DNA from 3 places in the Paenibacillus sp. KS-LC4 genome. Region 2 is predicted to be linked to each of the others. Evidence: riboswitches for the same ligand, from Rfam matches in the RefSeq annotation. Region 2 holds a riboswitch; each other region holds the start of a gene.
The links. Region 2 has a riboswitch for cyclic di-GMP ahead of V5J77_RS10075 (methyl-accepting chemotaxis protein). Riboswitches for the same ligand answer to the same signal wherever they lie in the genome.

Region 1: linked by a shared signal. The riboswitch ahead of V5J77_RS18110 (methyl-accepting chemotaxis protein) and the one ahead of V5J77_RS10075 (methyl-accepting chemotaxis protein) in region 2 are both predicted to bind cyclic di-GMP.
Region 3: linked by a shared signal. The riboswitch ahead of V5J77_RS01235 (glycosyl hydrolase) and the one ahead of V5J77_RS10075 (methyl-accepting chemotaxis protein) in region 2 are both predicted to bind cyclic di-GMP.

Annotation. Positions count from the first base shown of each region.
Region 1 covers NZ_CP145905.1:4,301,031-4,308,281, reverse strand. Annotated here, with positions in the region: gene V5J77_RS18130 (MATE family efflux transporter) at 1-389, opposite strand, end outside; gene V5J77_RS18125 (MarR family transcriptional regulator) at 498-962, opposite strand; gene V5J77_RS18120 (GNAT family N-acetyltransferase) at 1,148-1,624, shown strand; gene V5J77_RS18115 (SprT family zinc-dependent metalloprotease) at 1,628-2,284, shown strand; cyclic di-GMP riboswitch class I at 2,571-2,656, shown strand; gene V5J77_RS18110 (methyl-accepting chemotaxis protein) at 2,747-4,723, shown strand; gene V5J77_RS18105 (saccharopine dehydrogenase NADP-binding domain-containing protein) at 4,824-5,903, opposite strand; gene V5J77_RS18100 (metalloregulator ArsR/SmtB family transcription factor) at 5,999-6,319, opposite strand; gene V5J77_RS18095 (hypothetical protein) at 6,451-6,756, shown strand; gene V5J77_RS18090 (Crp/Fnr family transcriptional regulator) at 6,764-7,251, shown strand, end outside.
Region 2 covers NZ_CP145905.1:2,369,510-2,376,760, forward strand. Annotated here, with positions in the region: gene crtI (phytoene desaturase family protein) at 1-791, shown strand, start outside; tRNA gene V5J77_RS10055 (tRNA-Pro) at 975-1,048, opposite strand; tRNA gene V5J77_RS10060 (tRNA-Thr) at 1,056-1,131, opposite strand; gene V5J77_RS10065 (pentapeptide repeat-containing protein) at 1,421-2,110, opposite strand; gene V5J77_RS10070 (YrzA family protein) at 2,331-2,549, opposite strand; cyclic di-GMP riboswitch class I at 2,714-2,797, shown strand; gene V5J77_RS10075 (methyl-accepting chemotaxis protein) at 2,893-4,659, shown strand; gene V5J77_RS10080 (GntR family transcriptional regulator) at 4,912-5,286, shown strand; gene V5J77_RS10085 (ABC transporter ATP-binding protein) at 5,306-6,004, shown strand; gene V5J77_RS10090 (hypothetical protein) at 6,001-6,744, shown strand; gene V5J77_RS10095 (sn-glycerol-1-phosphate dehydrogenase) at 6,848-7,251, shown strand, end outside.
Region 3 covers NZ_CP145905.1:274,605-281,855, reverse strand. Annotated here, with positions in the region: gene V5J77_RS01240 (glycosyltransferase) at 1-1,510, opposite strand, end outside; gene V5J77_RS01235 (glycosyl hydrolase) at 1,934-2,881, opposite strand; cyclic di-GMP riboswitch class I at 2,967-3,054, opposite strand; cyclic di-GMP riboswitch class I at 3,136-3,223, opposite strand; gene V5J77_RS01230 (mannosyltransferase family protein) at 3,311-4,570, opposite strand; gene V5J77_RS01225 (glycosyltransferase family 2 protein) at 4,574-5,590, opposite strand; gene argS (arginine--tRNA ligase) at 5,784-7,251, opposite strand, start outside.

The sequences.
Region 1 (7,251 bases), 1.9 Mb from region 2:
CTGGCCGTTGCCCCAAGCCCATGAACAATCTGGTCGATAAGCGGTAGTCCAGCAATCATCAATAAAATACCGAGCCCAAGACTTGTAAAGAAGGAGAAGGAGGACACCTGCTTCACCACATCATACCTTTTTTCACCTAATAATCTGGAGATGAATGTACCTGCGCCTATGCCAACCAGATTACCCAGCGCCATAAAGGCTGCGAACAACGGTAGGGTAAGCGCTAGCGCCGTTAGCATTTCGGTATTGTGCAGGGTGCCCAGAAAATAGGCGTTTAAAATAGAGTAAATGACACTCATTGACATGCCGAGCATCATAGGAACGGCGAAATGGGCAATCGCTTTGTAAATCGGTGCTTTTTCAAAATAATGGAGGTTTTCAGTATCCATGGGGGTCACCACTTTCTCAATTATGGTTTGCAGTTAATTAGTTAGAAATCTAACTATATGTCAATCATAATCCCTTCCCTTCATTCGAAAGGAGGGGCTACGAGGATGCTAAAATGATGATTTGCGCCCAACGGAGTTCGCCGTATCTTCTTCAATATTGGCTTCAATGCGCGAAAGGAACCTGAACAGCAAGTTGGTTTCATCTTCGGTGAAGCCTTCCAGCAGCGTATGCTCAAAATCTTCAAAATATTGATTGAACGAGCCAAGCAGCTCTTTCGCAGCTGGGGTTACACGCAGCAGGTTGCGGCGCTCATCTTTCGGATCAGACTTGCGAACAATAAGGCCTTTCTTCTCTAAATTGTTGACCAGACTGCTGATAGAGGAGCCTTTGCGGTTAAAGGTAATTTCGAGGTCCTTCTGCGAAAGTCCCCCTTCCTCATGCTCATTAATATACCGAATGGCATGCCCTTGCTCTACCGTTAACCCGTACATCTCCAACTTCTTATTGACGTTGAGCTTCATCATTAGACCGATCATACGAAACTTATACTGCAGATTGCGGTCTTGCTGCATAGTTATCACCTTCTGTTTAAATAAATTAGACATCTAATAGTTAGAGTGCTAACTAAATATATCGTGATGGATTTCGTTTGTCAAATCGTTTTTTATTTTTTCAATACATCGAATATGGTATGATTACGGTCACGAGTCACCGTCACAATGAATCCAAGCTCTTAGGCAAAAAGGAGAACAAAATCATGTCCAGCATTATAGAGAAGCCCTTCGATCAAGAAATGCAAAATACACTCAGCGAGATTACAACGACCTACCATGCAAGCGAACTCAGCAAGAAGGACCAATCGGAGCTGCCGGCAAGCATCTATGTCATTGAAGCAGAAGAGACGATGGTTGGCTACGGCGTCATTTGGGAGTATGCGAGCGGCAAGCAGCTCATCGAAAAAGCGGAAAATGATTATTTTAGCGATGACGAAAAATATTTGGAAAAGGATTTTTATATTGATGTTAAAAATAAAAGGGATTTTGTTTTTATAGAAGCGCTGGATGTGCTGAAGGAATATGAAGGCAAGGGACATGCGGCCTCCTTTATCAACTGGCTTAAAGCGAAATATCCGAAAAAGAGAATGTATGTGTACACGCTGGATAAATCGCGCAACTTTTGGTATAAGCAGAACTTTGAAGCGCTCGGCACGACAGCCTGGATGACCTTTAATTAGCCGATGAACATTGAATTTGAAAATCAAACGATATCGTTTCATGTTGAATACGGCAATCGGGAGAAAAAAATATCGATTCAGATTGAGCCGTCAGGCTTCATCACCGTTAAAGCCCCGAAAGCAGCAAGTGAAGAGGTCATTAAACGATCAGTCGAGCGGCATGGGAAATGGATTTTGGAGCAAAGGAAGCAGCTTGCGGAGGCAACAAAAACGCCGCAAACGAAGCAATATCAAGAGAAAGAGAAATTTCTCTATCTTGGCAAGGAGCGTTTGCTGCATGAGTTAATGGAGACTGAGGGTTTATCAGAGGAGGAGCTTCGAAAAAACCTTAAGAAGTTTTATTTTGCAAGCTGTAAAAAGATTGTAGGGGAACGCCTGCCTATTTATCAGGCGCAGCTGAGAATAAAGCCTAAATCTGTTGAGATTGTCGAGTCCACGACCAAGTGGGGAAGCTGCAGCTCAAGCAAGCATTTAACCTTCAATTATCGTTTGGCGATGGCTCCATTGGATGTAATTGATTACGTCATTATCCATGAGCTTTGCCACTTGTTTCATATGAACCATGACCGCTCCTTCTGGAGGCGCGTCGGCAGCATAATGCCGGATTATAAAGAAAAAGAACAATATTTGGCCAGGTACGGCGGCTTCATGACACTCTAACGCTCGGCAGTCAAAGAGAACGTCCTAATGATTGTCGAGTCTGAAGCGTCTGGGGTGCGCCAGCCCCAGCCCCAGCCCCAGCCCCAGCCCGATTTGGAATCTACGACACCTCTCTAAGCTTGCTTGTGCAAGCTCCTCTATATTCTTTAAGTTCCTCATTGAATGAAAAAACCTTTCATTGGCTCACCAACACTGTATTTTTTGGTTGAATATGTAAATTTGTAAAGATTCTAATGAATTATTAATGTGTAACTATAAAACTTTAGTGACGCTTTACCGATATTCTTTTTTATAAAGGTGAACTCGCGGAAGGGCGGGGACGCAAAGCTTCGAGTCGAATGACCTAAGCACGATGCTAGTCGGGTCGTCGACTAAGGAAGGGGTATGTGTACGCAAATCCAGTCTATTCGGTCCGGATTTTTTTCGTATTCAAAAATTTACGAAGGAAAAAGAGTGATTACAATGAAACTAACCATCAAAAGCAGCCTGATTACCACTCTATTAATGACCGTATCACTAAGCTGTGTGTCCTTCCTTGGCTATGATAGAGCCAAAACGACATTGGAGGCAAACTTTAAGAAACAGGCAGAGCAGCAGCTGACTGTGGTTCAAAACTACATTGATATATGGATACAGGGTACACAGGCCAAATACGAGGCATTAAGTCAGTCTGATGATGTGAGGAACCGAGATATTCCTAAAATTCTCGCCTACAGCAACAGGATGACAAAGATTACCGATAACCCGGACGAATTTGCATTTATTGCTCCTGACGGCACGCTTTATTTGCCGGGAGCAACGACTAGCGTTAAGGATTACCCCCATTTTCAAAGAGCGATCAAGGGTGAGACGGTGACGATTGATCCTGTAGACTCAAAATCTCCGGGCGTGGAGGGAACTCCGATTGTGCTTACGGCTACGCCTGTAAGGGATGATCAAGGAAATATCGTTGGAGTCGGCAATGGGGGTCAGCCCATTCAGGACCTGATTGATCTTATCTCCAAAGTGAAATTAGGAGAAAGCGGTCATGCGATTGTTTATACAAAGGACGGGACGGTTGTGGCTAGTCAAAAACCCGAGGAGACCTTGCAGAAAAATATGGCCGATTACGACAATGAGGCGTTAAATAAAATGGTAACGGACAGCACAAATGGCGATACGGGTTTAGGTGAAGCCGTCATTAACGGCTCGGAGCATATGATCGTTTATGGCAAATCTAACATGATGGATTGGGGCATTGCCATTTTGGTTCCCAAAAGCGAAGCCTATGCCCAAGCGAACGCCTTGCTGCGGTTTTCGATTTTTATAACCATTGTGTGTCTTCTGATTTCCGCAGCCATCATCTATACGGTCATGCGCAAAACGCTAAAGCCGCTTTCCATCATGAATGAAAAGCTGAAGGGGCTATCTGCCAGCGAAGGCGACTTGTCCTCCAGACTGGCATTTGAAACGAAGGATGAGATCGGCGAGCTTTCCAGAAGCTTTAACGGGATGCTTGAAAATTTGCAAGGGCTGATCCTTTCTATTTTGGATAAGGGACAGATTGTTGCCAGCTCCTCGTCGCATCTATTGGGCAATGTGGATCAAATATCAACAACCGTTCAGCAAACCACCACTAACATTCAGCAAGCAAACGCCGGCTTGCAGGGTCAAATGATGGGCTATGAAAGGAATTTGGGGTTGATTGGTAATATTAGTGAAGGCGTATATGGCATACTAAATATATCTAACGATACCTCTGGCATAGCCGCTGAAGCTTCCAAGGGAGCCAAAACAGGCAATGAGGCCGTCGATGCCTTGGCCAATCAAATGGACTCCATCCAACAGACGGTTAATGAAGCTGCTGAGGACATTAAAAGATTGGGCGAGCGTTCGATGGAGATCGGCAACATTACGTCTGCCATTACATCTATTGCTTCTCAAACTAATATTTTGGCGCTCAATGCTTCAATCGAGGCCGTCAGAGCGGGAGCTCATGGAAAAGGGTTTGCGGTAGTGGCGGAGGAAATTCGCAAGCTTGCGGAGCAATCAACCGAATCCTCCAATCAGATTGCGAGTCTCATTCAACAGGTACAGGCCGACACGAATCATGCCGTGGGGACAATGGACAAAGGCACAGGTGAAGTTGCGCTTGGTTTGGAGCAAGTAGATAAGGTCGGCGTTTTATTCCAGACGCTAGTGACAACAACGACGGACGTATCCACGCATATGGAGAAAATTGCCTCAGCCGCCGAACAGCTAAATGCCAATACGGAGCGTGTGGAATCCGAGATTAAACAAAGTGTGCAAATCAGCAAGGACTCATCCCAAAGCTTTGAGACGATTGCCGCCATGTCGGAAGAGCAACTTGCTTCCATTATGGAAATAAACAGCTCTGTGGAACAGCTGACACGCACAGCGGATGAGCTAAAAACGATGCTTAATCGGTTTAAAGTGTAGTTCAATAACGATGAGGCCATGCCCAAAGTCGACCTGCTGTCGCTATGGCATGGCCTTTTTTGTGCGAATCGAAAGCTAACGAGCGTTATGGCCCTTTCATCTAGTTGGAGACCACAACGCCATATTGTTTGAAAAAGTTTAAAATTGCCGCTTTATCCATTCGCGAATTTGGCAAGTCCTCGGGGTAATAAACGCCGGGAGCTATCGGTTCGTTGTTAGGCATTAGCAGCAGCTTCTCGGCTTGGACAGCCGCACCAAGGGCGGTAAGGTGAGTTTGACCAAGCGGGTCCGAAATAGCGACTCGCCGCTCGACGGGGCGGCCATTAGGGCCTGTTCCCTTTAGGTGGATAAGCACATGATGGGTGCTGCCGGTGCCTGGATTGTAGAGCAGGCGCTGCCTGAACGATCGGAACCTTTTGCCGCTAATCATTTTCCATAGCCCGCTGTTAACGAGCGCTACAAGCAAGGAGGTAGATGTTTTGCTGTCGAAGCTAATACGGAAGCTAGCTGTGTCAATATGGTTATCTTTAAGCAGGGTCATATGATCAGGCGTATCGAGCCGATAGCATTTTGCCTCATAGCCATTGGGAAACTGGACCTTGACGGGATCGGTCATCGGATGTACAAGGCGGCTTTTTCCCGCTTCCGTAATATGAAAGGGAATCGTCAGTCGATCCATATAAGCGGTAGAATCGGGTCCCGCTTTATCCTGCAGAGAGTATAGGGCATGAATATCGACAGCTACGTTCTGAAGCGATTCGGCATACAGCTTAGCGAATAGAGAGGCTGTTCCCGCCATCCAGCCTGAGGATAGCACGACAGGCGCATGCAGCTTTACCTTTTTCAATTTAGCAGAGGCTTGCTCAAATAATTCCGTCCAGCGAGTCACATCAATGAATGGGATTTTTCTTTTCACGGCTGCCAGCAGCAGCTTGTCTTGCAAATCGTTAACGGCGCTGATGATGAGCGAGATAGGCTCATCTACATGCTGAAGAGGGTCCTCCGTGTTCGTATCTACAACAACAGTATGTACGCGTTCAGATTCTAAGGCGGCTGCTTTCCCGGGCGACCTTCCTCCCAATACAATGTCCAAATCTTCATGCCGATCCAATAAAATCTGGGCAATCTGTCGGCCAACCTCGCCATAACCTCCAACAATAAGAACGTTTCTTTTTTGCATATTATGAACCTCCGATTAAATGTTTATACGTTTAAGTTTTTCGACATATTAAGCTTTGAAAAAGGAATGTCAGCATGCTGGCCTAAATTTTGGCACTAGCATTGGCATTCCTCTTCCACGAATTGGACAAGCTGCTTCATAAGCGCAATAGCGTCATTGATTTCGAGCCGGTAGTACATTTCAGTTCCTTTCTTCTGAACGGTCAGCAGCTTTGCTTGGCGCAATATCTTTAGATGATGGGAAACGGTAGGTCGTGACATCGGGATTTGCTCGGCAATTTGCGTCACATTCATACTATCTTTGTCGATAAGCAGCGATATAATTTGCTGGCGAACAGGGTCCCCCAAGCCTTGAAAATAAGGGCTTAAGCTTTCAAAAATGTGAATCGCCTTCTGATTGCCGGTAAATTCGCTCATGGCTCCACTCCGCTATATGGTTCAATTGTTTAAACGTATTGCTAAGTATAAGTGATTTTCTAGCAAAATTCAAATGACTACGAAATGTCACCAATAACGGATGTTCCTCGTGACAAGATGAAACGAATCAAGTGAAGAAAATTCGACTGCACCGCAGCCGCAATTCATGTAAAATAAAAGGGCTGACAGGCTGGTCAACAGCTCGTCAGCCCTTTAAGCTAGTGATGGAGGCGATGAAAACGGAAATTTATGCTGCTTATCAAAACGTAACGAGCATATCTGAATTATATGCGACGCTCTTTCAATTGGATAAAATCGTTAAAAACAAGCAGGCCTATTTATTTGAGCTTGCGTTTGAGAAGCGCCAGAATAAACTCAGGATACAGAGCGACGTCGCTTGGCTTCAGAAGCTGCTCGTTTATGTACGAAGCGAATAGGTCTATCGTGGATAAAATTCAATATTTGTCGCAATTTAATCTGCTTCATTCGTTGTCGATGGAAGATTTAATCGAGATGGAGGAGCTAACCGTCATTACGCCTTTTTCGAAAAATACATTTATTCAGACGCCGGCGACATTTGCCGAAGGGCTTTATTTTGTGAAAAAAGGCAAGGTTCGCTTGTATAAGCTCAGCGCGGAGGGCAAGCAGTTCACTTCGGATATTTTGAGCGAAGGCAATGTATTTGGGGAAATGGCGATGATTTCGTTTGGAACGCGAAACCATTACATTGAAGCAGCTGAAGACAGCGATATTTGCTTGATGGACCCGAAGCGCTTTGAAAATTTTCTGCTTCATCGGCCCCGGTTTATGCTGTCCTTGCTTGAGGTATTAAGCGACCGCTTGAACGGCATGAGCCAGTTGACGGAGCATTTGGCGCTGGGGAACCTGCATGATAAAATTTTGCATGCGCTGATGCGGCTTGGCAAGGACTT
Region 2 (7,251 bases):
TACGACAGCTGGCGGAGGAAATGGGGGCGGAAATACGCACCTCGACACGTGTACAGCGCATTGTTGCCAGTGGCGGCCGAGTAAGCGGGGTAGAGACGGAAAGCGGTTTTGTGCCAGCTGATCTGGTTCTCGCGAACGGTGATGTGCTGTCCGTATGCCGGGATTTGCTCGAAGAACAGCTGCGGCCCGCGATGACAGACCGCAAAATGGCCAGCTACGAGCCATCGCTGTCCGGCTTTGTTACGCTTGCCGGCATTCGCAAACGTTACGATAAGCTGCTGCATCATACCGTATTTTATCCGCAGCGATATGGGGAAGAATTTGAGGCGATTTTCGAGCGCCGCGTGGCGCCAGCTAATCCCGCGATCTATATATGCTGCTCGGCCTATTCAGAGCCGGACATGGCGCCGGAAGGCGGCAGCAACCTGTTTATTTTGGCGAATGCTCCTTATACGTCGGACGCTTGGAGCTGGGAGAGAGAGGCGGAGCGTTATCAGGGACGTCTATTCAAGCAGTTAGCTGTCTATGGCTTGGAGGGTCTCGACCTTAATACGGAGCAGCTTGCTGTTTATACGCCGGAGGATCTGGAGCGGGATACATCAGCCTTTCGCGGCGCCATCTATGGCATTTCCTCGAATTCAGCGAAGCAGACGTTTATGCGGCCGTCCAATCGTGCGGATTTGCGTGGACTGTGGTTTGCAGGCGGAACGACCCATCCTGGCGGAGGGACGCCAATGGTTGCCATGTCGGGGCTGCTCACCGCAGAGGCGATGATTCGGCAGCATTCATGAATGGTGCTTTATTATGGTACAAAAGAAAAGCCGTGCTTAGTTAAGAGCAGTAATGCCCTGAAGCCAAGCGCGGCTTAATTCATATAAAGGTTGATGGAGCATGTCCGTGAACGGAATAAGGGTTGGAAAAAAATAAAAAACCCTTCTAAATTAGAGGGCCTGCTTGAAACAACTTATTAAATATCGGGACGACACGATTTGAACATGCGACCCCCTGGTCCCAAACCAGGTGCTCTACCAAGCTGAGCTACGTCCCGAAAAAAATGGTGCCGTCGAGAGGACTTGAACCCCCAACCTACTGATTACAAGTCAGTTGCTCTACCAATTGAGCTACAACGGCGCGGTTATGTATCGGACACAAGATGTATTATGCCATAGAACGCTAGGAGGATGCAAGACCTTTTTTTATTTTTTTCGAAAAAAAATTCGGGCAGCAGTCAAATACCCGAATAGAACTGATTTTTAACTTAACTCTTATCTATAAGATTGTTGCTTTGTTTGAAGGCGGTCCGTTCTTACGGCGATGTATCCCCCATTATTTCAACTTCCTCGGTACGATTTGAGCTTCTTACGAATACTCGCTTATTCGCAGGGTTGCGCCTGGTTGGTTTGGGATAAGTGCTTATCCTTTATTTGTTTCTGATTAAATCCGAAATTAAGATACCGTTTATTTTCAATCCAGTAATGTCACAATCAGTTATTTCAACATTTGATAAATCACAATTTTTTAATTGCCCATTAGATAGATTGCAGTTATGAAAACTTACTGGTTTATATCGCCCATCGGGATTATAATTCCCTTCTCCCTCCATAGGAAGAACCACATTATGAAATTCTGTACCAAATAGATGGACTTTGTCAATAACAGCATGGCTAAAGTTAGCATGCTGAATTTTAATTCCACTCATATTAACATCATTCAAAGTCATTTCACTCATATTTACGTTATTAATTTTCGTCTTCGCCAAACTGACATTATCAATGTCAAGTTCTTCAGCTCTAACCTCTTGCCACTTTGACCCTGATATATCCGCCTTTTGCAAATCCAACTGCTCTACCTTTAAGCTCATTTTCATATCTCCTTCCAGATTATAATTAAGCTGCTTTTGTTGCTTCGACATTCGACCTGCATTTCCCTTTATTACCCAGTTATCTAATCGCCCGTTATTTTTTATCTTCTTTAGGCTGACTTGAGCGTTCGCACAGGCGAGAATACTGCTTTTTGGCAAGCATCGAGGTCCATTAAACGTTTCAACATTTTCTTGCTCATCTGTTTGTGTAATCGAAGATGCTTCAGCAATGAACGCAAGTAAGATCATTGCTGAATCGAGCTTCGCGAGTATCCTCAGCTAAATTGGCAGTATCTTCTCTGGATTCAGGAAGGAGCGGTCTGCATGGCTTGAAAAAAGCTGCAACTGTTCCGGCTTTGGCAACTCATCAAAATGTTCGTATTGCCTTAACCAATCCATTTCCTTCATTGTCTCATTGAGAACTGATGTTCTCATTTATCATAACAGAAAAAAGGTTTAGTAACAATCCTTACGAAAAAGAGCCTTTAACTTTAAAATGAACGACTGCGCTGTACAGCATTTTCCCGCGATCTGGATGAAACACGGCATGGTGGCTAATTGCATGAACGTGTAGGAGCAGAGCCTTATTGGTTTCGATTTGCTGGTCAATTTGTTTTTCCAGCGTTCGTAAGTCGAATGCCTCAAAAAACTCGATCTTATCTTCGATTAAATCTAGGCGAAAATCCATCGTAAACCTCCTTAAATCTCTTTCATGTCTTGTTATGTCTGGCTATTAAAGCGGTGCTCAACATTAATTTAACGCATCATGTCAGCTTATGACGCTTTTTGTAATTTACAAAAAGGTTTCCCTAAATTATACTTTAAAAGTGGCAAAATAAATAGAAAATTACATACTGAAAAAGGCAAACTTATTGAAAAATAAGGGCGCAAAGTTATGGGCCTAAGGTATTGCGCTATGGCTGCCAAACCACCGGTGCAGGACTATAGACTGAGTCAGCTATTCAACCGGTAACGGTGGTTGAATAGCTTTTATTTTTTTCAGTGTAATTAGGAGAAATGGAGAGAAAATAGTGATTACCCGATTGAGAGAGGCAAAGTGGTTAAAATGGACCTCAAAAATTTCTGATTTCTTCAAGAGACAGAAGGTCACAACGAAGCTGCTGTTTATTACTTCCTTAATTACGTTGTTTAACGTAGTGGCTGGCGGTTGGATTTTTATGCAAAATGCTTCGGTTAGAAGTGCCGTGAATGCTTCAAATGAGCTTCAGGAGGCAAAAAAAGAATATCAAGGCGTGTCGGATTCGATGCTGCGAACGCTGCTTTCGATGATTGATGCTGTAGAAAATGGAAGTACTGGCGATGATGGGGTTAATTTGGCACTTAAGTCAATGCCCGAGCGGGTGGACAAACTGAAGGTGACACTAGCAGCCCTTGATGAGAAATATCCTCACGGAGATAATGGCAACGCCTATGCGAACCAAGGCAATGTGTTTGGTCTTGCTCTGGAGCAGCTTCGTGCAGAAAACGGCAATTATAGCCAGCTCTCCATTGAAGACCGTTCCGCCAAGGTTAAACAGCTTGTTAGTACATATACGATTGTTCTAAGCTTTGCTAATGAAACGGTAGAGAAATGGCTTGAAGTGGATTCAATCGCTACACAGGATGCTTTGAACAAAAGTCTTGCGGCTGCCAATATGATTATTATCATCAATATTGTGCTGCTTGCCGTATTGCCGTTCCTCATGTCCTATTCGTTAAGCCGGAATGTGAAAAAAGGCATCGTTGGCTTAATGAAGCGAATTGCCTCCTATCAAAATAACGATTTCACCTATGATGGAAAGCTGAATCGTCAAGATGAATTTGGACAAATTGACCGTTCGCTGGAGCAAATGGGAAGCGCGCTTCGCGATACGCTTCGTTCGACTATGGATGTCAGTACGGTTGTTCTGCAAGCCTCGCGCAATATGGGTGATATGATTGTTCGTAATCAGAATGCTTCCGAGCAGGTGAAAGAAGAGATTAGCAACGGCAAGACGATTTTGATGACCCAGTATGATGATGCCACTTCCATCTCTGCTGTAACAGAGCAAATATCGGCAAGCTCGCAGCAAATTGCTGCCTCCACCGAATATATTAACCGCGATATGAAAGAAATGAGAGAGTCGTCGCGCACAGGCTCCACCGATATGAAGGGCGTCGTGCAAATGGTCAATCAGACGGTGCAGCAATTTGCCCGAGTAACCGAATCCTTCGACCGGATTAATGAGCGTTACAATAATGTAACGAAGTTTTTGGGCGGTATTCAGGATTTGAACACTCAGACGAATTTATTGTCGCTGAATGCTTCGATTGAATCGGCGCGTGCAGGCGAGCATGGCAGAGGGTTTGCTGTAGTAGCAGAGGAGATTCGCAAGCTGTCGAGCCAGACGGACATCATCTCCAAAGATATTACGAAGGAGCTTAAGCTTATTCAGAACGATTTTGCCGACAGCAGCCAGAGCTTGAGCAGCTTCTCAGAAGTGATTGAAACGACGAAGCAGGCGTCGGTGACGGCGAGCGAAATGTTTAACGGCCTGGAAAATCAAAGCAGCGCCTTGTCCGAGCAAATGGGCGAAATCTCTGTCGGTATTGATGAAATTACAAAGGGTATTACCGATATTGTTGGTTCTGTTGACAAGCTTCTGCAAACCTCCTCGGAGGTGAATGGCAAAATGGAGCAGATGAGCGGAATGTCCGAGGATCAATTTGAGGTATCGCTTCAGCTTCAAGAGCTGGCGGAGAAACTACAGGGCTCTTCCACTAATTTGCGCGAGAAAGCGGCTGTATTCAAGGTGTAAGCTCGCTTTCTAATGGGAATAGAAAATGGAACAATGCAGATGAATGCTAAAGATGGAATACTAAAGAGAATAGTAAAGAGGGATAGTAAAGAGGAATAGTAAAGAGGAATAGTAAAGAGGAAATAGCTGCTTTCAGCGCCCGTGGGCGATTGGAGGCAGCCTTTTTTTATCCAGCCCTTTACAAAAACAGATTACTAGTGTACTATTAAGATATAACACTAACACGCTAACACATTAATACGGAGGTGACTTATGCCGATTGAATTTGACAACAACCAACCAATCTATATCCAGATTATGAACTACATTAAACAGCAAATTATTAGCGGGAAGCTTCATCCCGGCGATAAAATCGAATCGGTGCGCGAGCTTGCAGTGGAGCTGCAAATCAATCCTAATACGATCCAGCGTACTTTTCAGGAGCTGGAGCGTGAAGGCATCGTCGAAACAAGGCGCGGACTTGGAAGATATGTAACGAGCGAGGAGGCGGCTATTGTGAGTATAAAGAAAGAAATGGCGGCTGATTTACTTGGACGTTTCATTCAGGGGATGCGTGATTTGGGCTTTAAGCAGGAGGACATTGTAGCGATTGTTACGGAAGCGGTTAGCAAGGAAGAGCAGAAATAGGCGGGGGGAAAATAAAGTGATGAAGAAGATTGTTGAACTGCAAGCCGTAACAAAAAACTTCGGATCGAGAAAAGCGCTGCATAATATTCATTTGAACCTAGAGGCAGGCAAAATTATTGGTCTGCTTGGCAGTAATGGCAGCGGCAAGAGTACACTCATGAAGCTGGCTGCCGGACTTATTCAGCCAACCTCAGGAAGCGTTCGGATATGCGGAGAGCCGATTGGCATTGGGACGAAGGCGATTACGTCCTTTATGCCGGATCAGCCGGTAACCGAGTCGTGGATGCGGGTGAAGGATGCCCTTCGTTTTTTCAGTGATTTTTATAAGGATTTCGATCAGGAGAAAGCGGGGAGCATGCTCGATTTTTTGAAGCTGGATCGCAATGATCGTATTAGCTCTTTATCAAAGGGGATGAATGAGCGGCTGCAGCTCACGCTCGCGATGTCGCGTCAGGCTAAGCTTTATTTGCTCGATGAGCCGATAGGCGGCGTTGATCCCGTGGCCCGGGGTAAAATTTTGGACGCTATCGTTAAGTTTTATAATGAAGACAGCTGTGTGCTCATCTCGACGCATTTAATTACAGATATCGAACGGGTTTTCGATGAAGTCATTTTTATTCAGCACGGCGAAGTTTCACTGCGTCAGGACGTGGAGAGCATTCGCTCCAAGCATGGTAAAAGTGTAGATGAGCTATTCAGGGAGGTATTTTCAGAATGATAAACTTATTGAAATATGACTGGAAACGCAATGCGAATTTAATTATGGGCTCGGCGGCGGCGCTTATTATTTTGCAGGGAGCTCTCTCTTTTTTTAGTACAACTCGCAATTGGCAGCCTGCAATGTCGCTTACATTCATGTTCATGGGCTATTTATTCGTTGCCTTCATGCTGATCATATTTTCCTCAAAGACGTACTCTCACAACCTTAAATCGTACGGTCGCCGCTTATTGCCGCTGGCCACGTGGAAAACAATCGCTTCGCCGCTTCTGCTGCAATTCATATTATCGGCTGCGCTGAGTGGACTCGTGCTGCTTCATATTTGGCTGTTTAAATGGCTTGCTCCAAGCTCCTTTTTGGATGCAATGGGTCCGCCTAACTTCGAGACGGGTATCCTATTTTTTGTTTTAATATTTTGGACGCTCCTATTTTTGATGCTGATCGTCTATTTTTCGATTACAGTAGGGCATCTCTTTAATAAGAGGCTTTTTCCATGGGTAGCAATAGCCGCCTTCGTCCTGCTGCAATTTGTCATTGGCTATGTGGAGGAATTGTTGTTTAACGATAATTTATTCGGTACGATGACCGCAGATACTACCTCTTCAAGCTTGACCATCTTAATGTCTCCAACAGGCGATATTTCGATTGGAAACTGGGGCGTTATGTCGTTTGAAATCGTAATCGGAGCTATCCTTGTAAGCATCATGCTGTATTTGCTTGACAAAAAGCTGGATGCGTAGAGGAAGGTGCAGCGGAGACGTGATTGCCAAAGGTTGACAAACCTGCTATTAGCGCGTGACAATGCTCGTATACAACTTCGAAGATAGAAGGGACAACGAACTCATGACGCTAATGGAAAAATTCAAGCTGGCAGCCGCAGGCTATGATGCCGCTGTCGTTCAGTCTATTGAAATTGAACCGCTGCTTATTGAGTGTGGTGCTGCTGCGCAGGTCGCACCTTATTTGCAAAGGAAGGACTATCGCCACGTTTTAATCGTATCCGACAGCATCACGTACGAAATAATAGGAAAACAACTGGAGGCAGCAATTGCTGCAAGTGATATGGCCGTTAAGGCAACGCTGATCAAGCCTGACAAGCAGGGAGATGTCATTGCGGACGAAGTATCCATTGTTCAGCTGTTGCTTGATATTCAGCATTATGCTGCGGAAGTGGTCATTGCGGCTGGCTCTGGAACGCTTCACGATATTACGCGTTATGCTGCTTTTACGGCGGGGATTCCGTTTGT
Region 3 (7,251 bases), 2.1 Mb from region 2:
TCAGCTCTTCATCCTCCGTATAACGAAGCGTGAGCGGCAGCTCCTTGGCGAAGCGCTCCGCCTCCCGCATGCGCGGACGTTCAAAGCCGAGCAGCAGCGCGAGCATAAGAAACACTCCGTTATAACCAAGCCAAAACAAATTAATGAGCATGGACTGCAATTCATTTTCGCCCGCACCCGCAATACGCCCCACATTGACCGCCATCAGCACGACAGATAGCACAAGCAGAACAAGCAACGGCATCATATAGCGATAATTAATGGACGTTTTGTTCTGATAAATGCCTTTCGGCGTCACCTCAAAGGGAATAGCCTTGCGGAAGATGGTTTCCTGAAGGGCTGCGAGGAATAGCGTTGGCGTCATGGCCGTCTCGTAAACGTTGTTCCAGAACACATTGAGCTTCTTATTTGTTAAATAAGGCACTACGGTGACCGAGAACAAGAAATAGGGCAGCCAGAAGATAAGCAGCTGTTGCAAGCTTGTTTCAATAATAGCCACGCCGAAGGTCAAGAAGAGCATGGGAGAAAGTATGTACATAAAGCGTGTAACACCAAAGTACCAGTACAGCAGGTTGGAGAAATACAGCAGCCGCTGCATTAACGATAGGCCCTTTGCCTCAAGCGGATTGGACATCCTCGTCGTTTGTATGGTGCCCCTAGCCCAGCGGGCCCGCTGTTTAATTTGATCGGATATGGACTCAGACGTAAGTCCAAGTGCCAGCACCTCATTCAAGCAATAAGAATCAAACCCATTGGATTGAAGCTTCATCCCTGTGGCCAAATCCTCGGTAATCGTGCCAATAACGAAGCCGCCGATATGATCAATGGCGCTGCGCCGGAAAATACAGTTGCTGCCTACATAAATAACAGCATTAAAACGGTCTCTTCCCGACTGAACAAGCCGCATAAACATATCCTGCTCGTTCGGAATATTACGCCCTTGGTAGTAGTTGTATTGAAAAATATCTTCGTTGTAAAAAACTTGCGGCGTTTGTACGTAAGCAAGCTTCTCATTCTCTGCAAAAAAACCTACCGTCCGCTGCAAAAAATCCGGCTTTGGCATCATGTCTGCGTCCAATGTGAGGAGCAAATCGCCCTTCATTTTCGTCAGCGCATGATTCAAATTACCCGCTTTAGCATGCTCATTTCCGGGACGATCGAGATAATGGACGCCTAAGCCTTCGGCTACTTCTCTCATTTCCGCTCGTTTTCCGTCATCACATACCCAAATATTTAATAAATGCTCCGGATAATTTAAATTTTTACAAGCAAGGATGGTTTTTCTAACCAAGGATGGCGGTTCATTGTAGGTAGCGATTGTAACATCCACAGAATAAAGGTTGTCAGGTAATGGCGCAGGCTTTCTTTCAGTGGGTTTTAGCAGAAGAATGTGGAATAAAACGGATTGAAAAATAGAAATAATTTCAAAAAATAGTAACAAAGATCCAAAAATAAATGACCATCCAGATGGTAGTGTTTGTACAAGTCTCCATACTAGATACACGATCATGATAGCAATGGATACAGTTGTTAATATGTACCTAGCTTTTGTTTTCAAATAACCCCAATCCTTTGCGCTCTATTTATTCGCCATAATTCCATTCCTTTTCTGACTTATCTACAACATAGACTGACGATATTGCCTATTCTTGCTGTCGATATTTGTTAAATCGGCCGGAAATATGATATTTTTGGCGGCTAAGGCTCAAATTCAAAGTTATCTTATCACAATCCTTGCCCCTTTAAAAGTTAATTTTTATTCTAAACCTCTTAATCTTCTATGCAAAAGTGTAGAAAAAAAACGAAAAAACTCTAATTTTACGCGACGTACGCGAAATTAGAGTTTTTTCAGAATACCTATTTGGTACTATAACAGCTAGTTTTTTATAGAAGAGGAGGCTAGGGACTAGTTCTCTACTACCAAACTAATCTCTTAAAGTGTTTGTTGCAGCGTTTGGTAAGCGCTCAGGCTGTCAGCCGACGAATCAATATGCCAGTCGAGCTCTTTGTTTTCATTGAACCAGATCAAGCCTTTAATTTGGCTGTACGCTGGCGATTGCACTTGGTTCATCGCATCAATAACCCATTCTTTTTTGCTGCCGCCGCTTTCGGTTGTGCCTGTTTCAGCGATAATAATTGGCTTGCTCGAAATGCTTGTCAATGCTTGGTAAGAAGCATGGAATACCTCGTCAAATGTTCTCCACGAGCTCCACGATTGTTTCGTTCCAAAATTGTAGCCATCAATCGAGAGCATGTCCACGTAAGCATCGCCTGGGTACATCGCTGTAAACGAAGCGTTTTTGCCAACATTTTCAGCGTTTACATTGTACATGAATTTGATGTTTGTTGCGCCTTGCTCCTTGAAAATAGTAACGACACGTTGGAATGCCGCTTTGTAGGTTTCGTTCGTGTTCACTGTGCTGTCGCCAACACCCCAGCCGTACCAGTTGCCGTTGCCTTCGTGGAACAGGCGAAGCCAGATTTCAGGGTTTTTATTAGCCGCTTGCCAGTTCATTAATTGTTTAGCTGTTTGCTTCAGGTAAGCGTCCACTACGCCTCTATTGATATCAGCAGTCGAATATTCTTTGTAATTTTTATTTTTAAATTCAAGGGTAAGCAGGTTAATCGAACCATTACTATTTACATAGTCCATAAAGCCCTTCCACTCATTGATCCCTTGATTCGAATTGACGAAGGTATGTACAACATCTTGGTGGCCACCGATCAGTTGCTCGTAGGCAGCAATGTTGTCCAAGCTTTGGTTCGGCCAAGTGCCGATCCATGCTCCATTGTAAAAGTTTGTTTGTGCGCTAACAGGGAGTGCCCAAAGTAATGTCGAAGCGAGCATAAGGAGTGTAAGAGCAAATTTTGTCGATTTCATAGTTAGTTCCTCCCCCGAGCGAATGATGGTACGTGGTCCGAAGAACACGCCACACCTTCATCAAGCAAAGGAGGCTATGTTGGGCTTCGGCAGCTGGCGAGCATATTCCGTTAGGAATGAAGCCCCTATAGCTTTGCGCACATCAGGTTTCCCTGAGTTTGCCTTTTTCGTGTTTGAAGCAATAAAAAAAGATAGTCCCTGCTCCCGAAAGAACAAAGTCTACCTTGATTAATAAAGGAAGAAGCGATGTTGAATTCGGCAGCTGGCGAGCATATTCCGTTAGGAATGAAGCCCCTGTAGCTTTGCGCACATCAGGTTTCCCTGAGTTTGCCTTTTCGTTAAACATAATAGGTATAAAGTATGAACTAATGTTATATGGTGTTATTGTACACCTTGAGCGCAAATTTCGTCAAATTATTTTTTCATAAATTATACAACGAAAAAATATCCATTAAAGTAGCAGACCGCGTACACAATATGGAGCAGGAAAAACATCATGAAATAAAACATTTGGAGCGGCTTATTATTTTTCAGCACATCCGCAAAATAAATATAGAAGGGGAACGCCACCATGACATAGCGTGGAATGCTTTGCAAAAATTCGGCGCTGGCGAACGGGATGAGCATCAGCAGCAGACCATATGCAAAAAACAGCCATTCATGTGCATTACGGCGAATATCTTTCCAGCGCATAATAAGAAAGGCAACAAAAATGACGAGGACGGCATTAGCAATAATAAAGGCAAGCAGGCCATTTTCCCAGCCGCCGTTTCCTGAGAAATAAGGCTTTTGGATAAAATGAATGTAGTTTGAAAATGGAGCAACCGTCTTGCGATACCAGTTGATGCTCTGCTCTGTGATTGGAGCCAGTAAATCGCCCGTGAGCCATTTCATATATAATAGATAACCTGTCAGCGGCAGTGCTGAAATAATACCATAACCTAAATATTTCGCGTCCTTCCACTTAAAACGATACAGCCTGTGTTCAATCAGCAGCGTCCCCACAACGAAAAACAAGTTGACGAAGCCCAGATTGCGCGTCACAGCGGACAAGCCCCCGAACAGAAACGCGAGAAAATATCGCTTTTGCATCGCATAATATACGGTCATAAGCGACAGCATGAGGAACAGGCTTTCGGTATAAGGTACAGCATAGAAGATGGCGGTCGGAAAAATAAGCAGCAGCAGCACCGCAACTTGGGCATGCTCCTGTTTCAGCCCTCTTTTCAAGCAAATTCCATAAAAATACAAAAGCGATACGAGTAAAAACAAATTCGATAAAACCGATCCCACGACCGTCGCATCATATTTAGAAATAGACTCCACCAAGAAGACTAACAAAGGGTATAAAGGAAAAAACACCCAATTCGCACTGGGATGCGGTTCATTGATGTTATACGTATCGTAGCCATTTTCGGCAATACCCAAATACCATACGCTGTCAAATTTCCTTAAATCCTCAAAGCTTGGCTTCTTCAGCTGTGAAACATCCGTCTGGATCGAGAGCTGGCTCGATGTGAAATCATGCCCCTGTACGACCGCATAGTCCGGCGGCACTTGATAGTTTGGAAACAAATTCATGCCGAGAAAGCCTGCAAAGTAAAGCAATATTCTCGTGATGACAAACAAAGAGAGCAGGAAGATCAAAACTTGCGTGTTCGATTTTGCTTTAAGCAGCAGCGATTCCATTCGTCACCTCGTCTCTTGTAATTGCTGCGTTTTCGCTTTCGGCTCCGCCAATACAACGTTATGCAGCTCTGTTTCAACGAAGTATTTCGGCCTTTTCTTCGTTTCAATGTAAATTTTGCCGATATATTCACCGATTAGTCCAATGCATAACAGCTGAATACCGCCAATAAACCAAATCGAAAGAATCATCGAGCTCCAGCCAGATACCGTGTTGCCCTGCAAGTGCCGTATGAACACATAAAGAGCGAACAAAAGACTCATGACTGACATGAAGAAGCCAACAACCGATACTGCCCGGATAGGAGAAACGCTGAAGGAGGTAATGCCTTCCCAAGCGAAAATGAGCATTTTTTTCAGCGGATATTTCGATTCGCCGGCGGTCCGCTCCAGACGATCATAATACACGCTGTCGGATTTGAAGCCAATGGTAGGAATAATGCCGCGCAGGAACAGATTGACCTCCTGGTATTCCTCCAGCTTATCAACGACCTTCCTGCTCATCATCCGGTAATCCGCATGATTATAAACGACATTTACGCCAAGCTTAATCATTAATTTGTAGAAAAATTGCGCGCTGAGCTTTTTGAACATCGTATCAGTCGTCCGCTTGTTGCGTACGCCGTACACGACCTCGAAGCCCTGCTTGTACTTCTCAATAAACGCGTCGATCACCGTAATATCGTCCTGCAAATCAGCATCAATGGAAATAATGCAATCCGCATACTCCTTCGCCGTCAACAAGCCCGCCAGCAGTGCCCGCTGATGCCCAACGTTACGAGAAAGCTTCAGCCCGCTCACGAAACGGTTGCTCCGGTGGAAGGAATCAATCAGCGACCACGTTTTATCGCGGCTGCCATCATCTACAAGCAGCATTTTGCTCTGCTCTGACACCTTTCCCTCCTTCACCAGCCGTTCCAGCAACAAGGACATCTGCCTTACCGTTTCCGGCAGTGCTTCCTCCTCGTTATAGCAAGGCATGACAATTGATACAACAGGCAAATCGGACTCATTGCCTCTCATGACTTTTCCCTCGCTCTCTATGATGTTGTCCATTTTCGAAAATTAGTATAATCGCATACACTAGTTAAAGCAACTGGCCCAATACGCCTTTAAACCGTATTATGCTCCATTTCTTTGAAAAAAAGCCCCTGCGACGCGAGTAGCTTTCTGCCACCGCTGCCGCAAGGGCTGACCTTTATCTGAATGGGTAATTTTACATTTGTTGAGGGGCCGATACGCCTACGAGGCGAAGCGCGTTCGCAATAACGGTGCGAATAGCGCCAAGCAGCGCGAGACGCGCTTGAGTCTGCGCTGCATCCTCGGTAATGACGCGCTCCGCTCTATAATAGCTGTGGAACTGGGAGGCCAGCTCATACACATAGCGAATGATGCGATGCGGCGCATATTGCTCCGCCGCCTCCGCCACCTCCTGCGGCAGCTCGCCGAGCTTGCGCAGCAGGTCGTATTCGGCTTCCGACGTCAGCTTGCTGAGGTCGATCTGCTCAAGCGGCAGCAGCGCGAGGCTCTGCTCCTGCGCCTGACGGAAAATGCTGCAAATGCGCGCATGCGCATATTGCACATAAAACACGGGATTCTCGTTGGAGGTTGAAATCGCGAGATCCATATCAAAATCCAGATGCGAGTCCATGCTGCGCATCGTGAAGAAATAACGGATGGCGTCCACGCCTACTTCATCCATCAAGTCCTGCATCGTTACCGCTTTGCCGGTACGCTTGGACATCTTCACCTTTTCCCCATCCTGGAACAGGCTGACCATCTGGGCAATCAAGACGACCAGTTTGCTTGGATCGTTGCCTAGCGCCTCCATCGCCGCTTTAACACGCGGAATGTAGCCATGGTGGTCTGCTCCCCATATATTGATCATCCGGTCGTAGCCGCGGCTGTACTTGTCCATATGGTATGCGATGTCTGGAGTCAAATACGTATAGGAGCCATCATTTTTGACGAGCACGCGGTTTTTATCGTCACCGAAAGGCATCGTGTCAAGCCACGTCGCACCCTCCTCCTCGTATACATGCCCCTTTTCCTTAAGCGCCTCAAGCGCCTGCTCAACCTTGCCATTTTTGTAAAGCGACGTTTCGCTATACCAGATGTCAAAGCCGACGCGGAAGCGATTAAGATCATGCTTGATTTTATCCAGCTCGCGCTCTAGGCCAAAGCTGCGGAAAAATTCCAAGCGCTCCTCGTCGCTCAGGCCAAGCAGACGATCTCCCTCCTGCTCAGCAAGCAGCTTTCCAAAGCCGACAATATCCGCGCCATGGTAGCCATCCTCCGGCATTTCCGCTTCCTTGCCCAGCGCCTGCTGATAGCGCGCTTCGATCGACTTCGCCAGATTGTTCACCTGATTGCCGGCATCATTAATATAATATTCACGCGTTACCTCATAGCCTGCATATTCAAGCACATTGCACAGCGCATCGCCTACTGCCGCACCGCGTGCATGTCCAAGATGAAGGCTGCCTGTCGGGTTCGCGCTGACGAACTCCATTTCCACGCGCTTGCCTGCACCGATATGCGTACGTCCGTAGCTGTCGCCGCCTGAGACGACCTCGCCAACAACGTCATACAAGTAGCTTTTGTCCATACGGAAGTTAATGAAGCCTGGTCCTGCGATCTCAGCTGATTGAATCGACGCTTTCACATAGTCGAGATTCGCGATA